2 regions of the Rhizobium sp. SG2393 genome follow, and region 1 is predicted to be linked to the other one. Evidence: predicted binding sites of a transcription regulator. Region 1 holds the regulator's gene; the other holds the start of a gene.
What was found. The regulator PhoB, encoded in region 1, activates phosphate uptake and scavenging genes when phosphate is short. The targets are predictions, from matches to a motif close to TGTCATNNANCTGTCAT.
Positions count from the first base shown of each region.

Region 1 (4,456 bases):
CCCCGCTCTCCGCAGCGGGGCCTTTTGCTTTCCCGGCCTGCGACAGACCTACTAGCGTCAGCTGATCCGCAAGGGCTCGATCTCTCGCAGCGGCGCGCGCATCGCCTGTTCCGCAGGGACGAAGGCGCCGAGTGCGGCACCGAGGAAGGCTGCCGACAAGGGCAGCGTCGTTCCGTCATAGAGCCGGCCCGCAGCAAGGGCGAAGCCGGCGGATACAAGGCTGGAACCCGAGGCAATCAGCGAGGCGCCAAGGCCGGCAACCTTGCCCAGAGCCAGCATCGCCATGGCATTCAGATTGCCAAAGAGCACGCCGATGGCGAAGAAGGCGCAGAACAGGCCGGCCATCATCAGGGTCAAGGGTGGATGCCCCTGCCACAGCAGCGATACGGCGACCATGGCAAGGCTCGCCACGACAAGACCACAGAAGGCTGTGCGCATCATGGTCGTCATGCCGACCCGCTGCACCATCCGCGCATTGACAAAGGAGGCCAGCCCCACAGCCAGGGCCAGCGCGGCGAATTAGAGGGGAGAGCGCTCCTTGACGCCATAGACGTCGAAAAACAGATCCGCGGCAGTGCTGAGGTAGAGGAGCTGCGCGCCGAAGACGAGGCCGGCAGCAAGGATCAGGCAGGAGATCCTGATATCCTGGAAAATACGGCGCCCATTGGCGAGCAGCAGCCGCGGGCGGACAGGAAGGCGGCTTGCGAGGGGCAAGGTCTCGGGCTGGCGGCACAGCAGCCAGAGGCCGAGAGCCAAGGCAATGGCGAGGTAGGCGCCGAAGATGCTGCGCCAGCCGGCGACACCGATCAGCAACTGGGCGAGGCCTGGCGCCAGCATGGGCACCAGAATGAACAGCGTGAACATCAGCGACAGGACGCGCGCCATGGCATCACCCGAGAACTGGTCGCGGATCATCGCGCGCGTGGCAATCTTCGGGCCGGCGACGCCGACGCCCTGCAGACAGCGACCGAAGACCAACCAGCCAAGGGACGGCGCCAGAAGGGCGATGACGCTGCCCGTGAGGTAGATGGCCAGTCCCGCCAGCAAGGACGGCTTGCGCCCGACGGCATCCGAAAGCGGCCCCAGCACCAGCTCGCCCACCGCCATGCCGAGAATGAAAAGCGAAACAACGTGCTGGGTTGAGAGTGGCGGCGCGGCCGGCAGCTCCGCACCGATCATCCGCAGGCCCGGCAACAAGCCATCGATGCTGAGCGCGGTCAGGCCGGTCAGCAGGGCATAAAGAGCGATACGTTCACGACATCCGATCACCGCGCCAGCCTTGCGATTCCCGACATGCAAACTCCCTTCCTACAGGTTTGCGGCGGGGTTCTGCAATTGCTGGCGGGGAAAATGGGCGGCCAACGCCGCGGTCTGACGCGATGACGATCGCGGGTGCGGTCGGGGAGAAAGCTTCCCTTTCCCGCCATACCAAGGGAGGAACCGCGTCACGCTTCTGCGGTCGCGGCAAAGGCCAGTCCGCGCGGCGCGAGGACTGGCGGAAGATCGGGCGGTCACCCTTCCAGCGAATAGCCGGCGCCGCGGACGGTGCGGATGACGTCGCTCATGTTGGAGAAGTTGAGCGCCTTGCGCAGGCGGCCGACATGCACGTCGACGGTGCGTTCGTCGACATAGATGTCGTGGCCCCAGACACCATCAAGCAGCTGCGAACGAGAGAAGACGCGGCCGGGGGACGACATGAAGAATTCCAGAAGGCGGAATTCGGTCGGGCCGAGGCGAACTTCGCGGCTCTTGCGGTGGACGCGGTGGGTTTCGCGATCAAGCTCGATGTCGCCGCATTTCAGCACCGAGGAGAGCAGCTCCGGCTTGGCGCGGCGCAGCATGGCCTTGACGCGGGCCATGAGTTCCGGCGTCGAGAAAGGCTTGACGACATAGTCGTCGGCGCCGGTTGCGAGACCGCGCACGCGCTCGCTTTCCTCGCCTCTCGCCGTCAGCATGATGATCGGCAGGCGCTCGGTTTCGCTGCGCTGGCGCAGGCGCCGGCACAGCTCGATGCCGGAGACGCCGGGTAGCATCCAATCGAGAATAAGGAGATCGGGAAGACGCTCCTGAAGACGGATTTCCGCCTCGTCACCGCGATGGATGGTATCGACGTCGAAACCTTCCGCCTCAAGATTGTAGCGCAGCAGAACGCTCAGCGCTTCCTCGTCTTCGACCACTGCAATTCTGGGCAACATGATGCCTGCTCCGTTCCTGCCGGCAGCAGGGCGCCCGAAGGCGCCCGGCCGTCGGTCTTACTCGCCGCTGACCCGCATCGTGGCGGTGGTGTCGTCCTTCGGACGTTCGCCTTCGATCTGGGCACCGGTGGTCATGTAGTAGATGGTCTCGGCGATGTTCGTGGCGTGGTCGCCGATCCGCTCGATGTTCTTGGCGCAGAACAGGAGATGGGTGCACGAGGTGATGTTGCGCGGATCTTCCATCATGTAGGTCAGGAGTTCCCGGAACAGCGAGGTGTAGATGGCATCGATCTCGCCATCGCGCTGACGGATGTTGTTGGCCTTTTCGGCCGAACGCGACGCGTAGACGTCGAGCACTTCCTTCAGCTGGGCGGCGGTGAGCTCCGTCAGGTGCTCGAGGCCACGGGCGAACTGGCGCGGAACGCCCGACGTCGCAACCGCGATGACGCGCTTGGCCGTGTTCTTGCCGAGATCTCCGACGCGTTCGAGATCGCTGGCGATGCGGATCGCACCCATGATCTCGCGCAGGTCGGCGGCCATGGGCTGGCGCTTGGCGATCGTCACGATCGCCTTCTCGCCGATATCACGCTCGGCGTGATCGAGGATCACGTCATCGGAGATGACCTTCTGGGCGAGCGCGACGTCGGAATTGATCAGGGCGCGCACGCTGTCGCCGAGCATCTGCTCGGCCAGGCCGCCCATTTCGGAGATACGGCGGGCAAGGTACTTCAATTCTTCGTCGTAGACGGAGACGATATGGCTGGGCATCAGTGTTTCCTCTCGAACCTCGTGACAACAGGGCGGGCGATTTGCCTCAGCCGAAGCGTCCCATGATATAGTCCTGGGTGCGCTGGTCATCCGGGTTGGTGAACATCTTGTCCGTATCGTTCTCCTCGACGAGGTTGCCGAGGTGGAACATGGCGGTGCGCTGCGAAACGCGCGCGGCCTGCTGCATGGAGTGCGTCACGATGACGATCGTGAAGTTGGTGCGCAGCTCGTGGATCAGCTCCTCGACCTTGGCGGTCGCGATCGGGTCGAGCGCCGAGCAGGGCTCGTCCATGAGGATGACTTCCGGGCTGACGGCGACGGCGCGCGCGATGCACAGACGCTGCTGCTGACCACCGGACAGGCCGGTGCCCGGCTCGTGCAGGCGGTCCTTCACTTCGTTCCAGAGGCCGGCCTTCTGAAGGCTGGTCGCGACGATCTCGTCGAACTCGGCGCGGGTGCGGGCGAGGCCGTGGATCTTCGGGCCGTAGGCGACGTTTTCGTAGATCGACTTCGGGAAGGGGTTCGGCTTCTGGAAGACCATGCCGACGCGGGCGCGCAGTTCGACAACGTCGATGTTCGGATCGTAGATATCGTCCGTGTCGAGCGTGATCTTGCCGGTGACGCGGCAGTTGTCGATCGTGTCGTTCATGCGGTTCAGGGTGCGCAGGAAGGTGGACTTCCCGCAGCCCGAGGGACCGATGAGCGCGGTGACGGTGTTTTCGCGGATGTTCAGGTTGACGTCGAACAGGGCGCGCTTCTCGCCGTAATAGACGGACACGTCCTTGCCGATCATCTTGTAGGGAACGGTGTTCATTTTCTGGTCCACTGCCTTTTCGATCGCTGCTTCATTCATCATGTTCATGATCGGGTACTCCCTACCAGCGACGTTCAAATCGACGGCGCAGCAAGATTGCGCCAAGGTTCATCAGGACGAGGAAGATCAGAAGGATGATGATCGCCCCGGAGGTGCGTTCCACGAAGGCGCGTTCGGCTTCGTTGGCCCACATGTAGATCTGTACCGGAAGAGCCGTGGAGGGTGCCAGCGGCGAGGCCGGGAAATCGGCGACGAAGGCGACCATGCCGATGAGCAGCAGGGGCGCCGTTTCGCCGAGCGCATGCGCCAGGCCGATGATGGTGCCGGTCAGGATGCCCGGCATGGCGAGCGGCAGGACGTGGTGGAACACGGTCTGCATCTTCGAGGCGCCGAGCCCGAGGGCGGCGGCGCGGATCGACGGCGGCACGGCCTTCAGCGCGGCGCGGGTCGCGATGATGATGGTCGGCAGCGTCATCAGCGTCAGCACCAGGCCGCCGACGAGAGCCGCGGAGCGCGGCAGGCCGGCGAAGTTGATGAAGACGGCGAGGCCGAGCAGGCCGTAGACGATCGACGGAACCGCGGCGAGGTTGTTGATGTTCACCTCGATCAGGTCCGTGAAGCGGTTCTTCGGCGCGAATTCCTCGAGGTAGATCGAGGCGGCGACACCGATCGGCAGGGA
Region 1 is NZ_JBHGAP010000011.1:45,675-50,130, reverse strand. Features, by position in the region: gene ACED18_RS18345 (hypothetical protein) at 58-450, opposite strand; gene ACED18_RS18340 (MFS transporter) at 520-1,299, opposite strand; gene phoB (phosphate regulon transcriptional regulator PhoB) at 1,512-2,195, opposite strand; gene phoU (phosphate signaling complex protein PhoU) at 2,253-2,963, opposite strand; gene pstB (phosphate ABC transporter ATP-binding protein PstB) at 3,010-3,825, opposite strand; gene pstA (phosphate ABC transporter permease PstA) at 3,839-4,456, opposite strand, start outside.

Region 2 (4,456 bases), on a different contig from region 1:
TGCCGACCAGATTGTCGCGCTCGATGACATAGGCATAGTCACCGTGGACGGTGATTTCGGACAGACCGACCCAGCCCTTGCCGGCGGCTTCGAGCGGATAGGCGACGGCGCCCCATTCCTTCGAGGCGGGCGTGTAGGCGAGAAGCTTCACGAAGCCCTTTTTGTCGTCTTTCCATTCGCGCTGCACGGCAGCCCAGATCGTCGTGTCGTCGCCGCTGCCGACGACGGTCACGCCTTCGAGGCCGAAGCGGGTCTCGCCGGCCCGCAGCTCGGCGGGAAGCGCGATCTCTTCCTTGATGACACCCTTGGCATTCACGTGCAGCAGTGCGTTGGCATAGAGCTTGTCGGCATTGCCTTCGGAGGCGAGCCAGTAGCCGCCGCCGCCGTCCAGCGCCACGCCTTCGAGATCGAGCTTCTGGGCAGGCGCGCCGTCGCGCTTGACGACGAGCGCCTCCGTGATCTTCGCGGGCTTTGCCGTCGCATCGATCGTGTAGATGGTCGGCTGCGAGGAATAGACGCTGTCGGAGACGGCAACGAGCTTGCCGGCTTCGGGAAGCGCCGCCAGACCCGAGAGCGCGCCGAACGGGATGGGCGCCCCATCCTTCTCGATGGAGACGATCTGCGGATAGTTGGCAGTGCCTTCGGCGCGCTCGTAGATCATGACATGCGAACGGGCGCCGCCATCCTCGCCGAGATCGGCCTCGTTGGCGGTCGCCAGCAGGTTGCGGGCGGGAATGGCAACGGCGCCTTCCGGCGAGATGCCCGACGGCAGAAGCTGGAGAAGCTGCGGCTCGGCGCCCGTATCCTTGTAGACGCCGACGACGGAGGCGCGCTCGGCGAGCAGGAAGAACAGTTTGTCGGAACCAAACGTTGCGGCTTCCAGGCCTTCCGGCTCGACGCCCTTGGCGGCGGAACGCTTTTCCGGATAGTGGCCGATGCCGATCACGGCATGTTCGAAGGCGGCGTTGGATTCGTAGAGAACCTTGCCGGTCTTGTCGAAGATGGTGAAGCCACGCGAGCCGCCTTCATAATCGCCCTCGTTGGCCACCACGATGCGCTCGTCGTCCAGCCACTTCACGGCATCCGGCTCGCGTTTGCGGCCTTCCTGGTCATCCACGGGGCGGATAGCGCCGTCGCGCTTGGTGTCGATGCCCTTGAGATCAACAGCACCGGCAGAGAAGTGGCTGACGACCTTGCCCGCCTTGGCGTCGACGATGGCGATGTGGTTGTTTTCCTGCAGGGTGACGGCGATTTCGCCCTTGCTGTTGAAGGCGACGAATTCCGGCTCCGGATCGTCCCCGGCAATGTCCGACAGACCCGTCAGGGAAACGCGACGCAGCGAGGCGCAATCGACCTTGCCATTGGCGAGATTGACGATGACGAGATCGCCGGCCGGCATCTGCGGCAGCTTGCCGTCATTGACCTCTTCGTCGCGCTCGTTCTCGATTGCGACGGCAGCCATGGTGCCATCCTTGCTGACGGCAACGGAGTCAGGCTGGCCGCCAAGGGCGCAGGTCTCGTCAATCTTGCGGCCGGCGACATCGACCGTTGCCAGCACGCCCGAGGGGTTGGTGAAGCTTTCGCGCGTGTTGACGGCGACGAGCACCTTCTGGCCGATGGCGGCAACCGACGTCGGCTCGCCCTTCATGTCCAGCGAGCCGCCGGCCTTCGGCGCCTTGGCATCGGTGATGTCGATGAAGCCGATCGCCTTGTTGGGGCTGTCGGAATAGATCAGCGTATTGCCGTCGGGCGTCGCCGTGATGATTTCGGCAGAGGTGGTCGTCTTCTCGTCGGTGCCGGCAGGCAGGTTCTCGGCAACGGCAAAGGATGCGACGCGGTTGAAGACGGGTTCGGCGGCGGCGGGAACGGCAGTGGATGCGGCGAGCGTCGCCATCAGTGCCAGGTGCAGCGAAAACTTGTTCATGGGGCCCTCTCGGTCTTTGGAGACAGGGGCTCCGTTTTCCCCCGGACCCTGTCTCGTTCATCGACGGCGCTCGGTGCAGCGCCTCGGGGCTTCTTGCGCCCGGATGTAACAGCGGGATGAAGCCGTGAACACGAATGCGTGTAGTGGCGCCGAAGGGGCGCGAGACCGGAGAGATGGTGGCAAAACGAAACGAGGCCCGGCATGGCCGGGCCTCGAAGAGAGTGGCGCTTTTTGCAGCCTCGCCTCACGGCAAGGCGCGTCCGGCGCCCGGAAAGCGACGGATCAGTTGACCGCGTCCTTCAGGCCCTTGCCGGCCGTGAACTTCGGCACGTTGCGGGCCGGGATATCGACCTCTGCGCCGGTGGACGGGTTGCGGCCCTTCGAGGCTTCGCGGCGGGCAACGGAGAAGTTGCCGAAGCCAACGAGGCGCACGTCGCCGCCGTTCTTCAGTTCAGCCTGGATGGCCTCGAATACGGCGTCGACAGCCGAAGCGGCGTCGGTCTTCGAGAGGCCGGCCTTTTCGGCGACGGCGGACACGAGCTCATTCTTGTTCATGTTTCCACCCTTTCCAATGGTTCGAAACTAGTCACATCTGCAAGGCGAAGCAGTCTGTCCCTGCCTTCGTCTTGGCAACCCCATTCGCCCTGAATGCCCTGAAAAGCAAGGCTTCCGGAGGGTTTTACATGAAAAAAGACCGGCGTTGCCGCCGGTCTCTGCTCTTTTGTTGCCATCCTGCCCGCTTTTTTGCGGTGGAAGGCGCTCAATGGGCGAAGGAAGCGCCTGCCTCATCGCCCGAATCGACGGCCGCGATCGTCGCCGGCTGGCTTGCCGGATCCCATTCGATCGCCGTCGGCATGCGCGTCAAAGCGTGGCTCAGAACCTCGCTCATCCGGCTGACGGGCACGATCTCCATGGCATTCTTGACGTTGTCAGGAATGTCGGCGAGGTCCTTGGCATTCTCTTCCGGGATCAGCACCTTCTTGATGCCACCGCGAAGGGCGGCAAGCAGTTTCTCCTTCAGGCCGCCGATCGGCAGTACCCGGCCGCGCAGCGTCACTTCGCCCGTCATCGCGATGTCCTTCGAAACCGGGATACCGGTCATGATGGAGACGATGGCGGTCGCCATGGCGATACCGGCGGACGGACCGTCCTTCGGCGTCGCGCCTTCCGGCACGTGCACGTGGATGTCAGTCTTGTCGAAGCGCGGCGGCTCGATGCCGAAATCGACGGCGCGCGAGCGGACGTAGGACGCCGCTGCAGAGATCGATTCCTTCATCACGTCCTTCAGGTTGCCGGTCACCGTCATGCGGCCCTTGCCACCCGGAAGGCTCACGCCTTCGATGGTCAGCAGTTCGCCGCCGACCTCCGTCCAGGCAAGACCCGTCACGACGCCCACCTGATCCTCGCGCTCGGCTTCGCCGTGACGGAAGCGCGGCACGCCGAGGAAGTCGTGGATGTTCTCGGCGGTGACTTCGACCTTCGAGACCTTGCCCTTGATGATCTCGGTCACGGCCTTGCGGGCGAGCTTCATCAGCTCGCGCTCGAAGTTACGCACGCCCGCCTCGCGGGTATACTGCTGGATGACTGCCATCAGCGCGTCGTCGCCAACGGAGAACTCCTCCGGCTTTAGCGCGTGGTCGCGAATCGCCTTTGGCAGCAGGTGCCGCTTGGCGATTTCCAGCTTCTCCTGCTCGGTGTAGCCGGCGATGCGGATCACTTCCATGCGGTCCATCAGGGGCGCCGGAATGTTCAGCGTGTTCGCCGTGGTGATGAACATCACGTTGGAGAGGTCGTATTCGACCTCAAGGTAGTGGTCCATGAACGTGCTGTTCTGTTCCGGATCCAGCACCTCGAGCAGGGCCGAGGACGGGTCGCCACGGAAATCCATGCCCATCTTGTCGATTTCGTCGAGCAGGAAGAGCGGGTTGGACTTCTTCGCCTTCTTCATCGACTGCACGACCTTGCCGGGCATGGAGCCGATATAGGTGCGGCGGTGGCCGCGGATCTCGGCTTCGTCGCGCACGCCGCCGAGCGCCATGCGGACGTATTCACGGCCGGTGGCCTTGGCGATCGAGCGGGCAAGCGAGGTCTTACCGACGCCGGGTGGGCCGACGAGGCACAGGATCGGACCACGGATCTTCGTCGAGCGGGCCTGTACGGCCAGATATTCGACGATGCGTTCCTTGACCTTGTCGAGACCGAAGTGATCCTGCGCGAGCACTTCCTCGGCATGGTTGAGGTCGGTCTTGATCTTGGAGCGCTTGCCCCAGGGAAGGCCGAGCAGCCAGTCGAGGTAGTTGCGCACGACGGTGGCTTCCGCCGACATGGGGCTCATCTGGCGCAGCTTCTTCAGCTCGGCCTGGGCCTTGTCGCGGGCTTCCTTGGAAAGCTTGGTGCGGGTGATGCGCTCTTCCAGTTCGGCCATCTCGTCGCGGCCGTCCTCGCCCTCGCCGAGTTCCTTCTGGATCGCCTTCATCTGTTCGTTGAGATAGTATTCGCGCTGGGTCTTCTCCATCTGGCGCTTGACGCGCG
Region 2 is NZ_JBHGAP010000001.1:262,510-266,965, reverse strand. Features, by position in the region: gene ACED18_RS01270 (esterase-like activity of phytase family protein) at 1-1,924, opposite strand, end outside; gene hupB (DNA-binding protein HupB) at 2,207-2,479, opposite strand; gene lon (endopeptidase La) at 2,685-4,456, opposite strand, start outside.
Region 2: the regulator PhoB is predicted to act here: its motif matches at 2,030-2,046, upstream of ACED18_RS01270 (esterase-like activity of phytase family protein).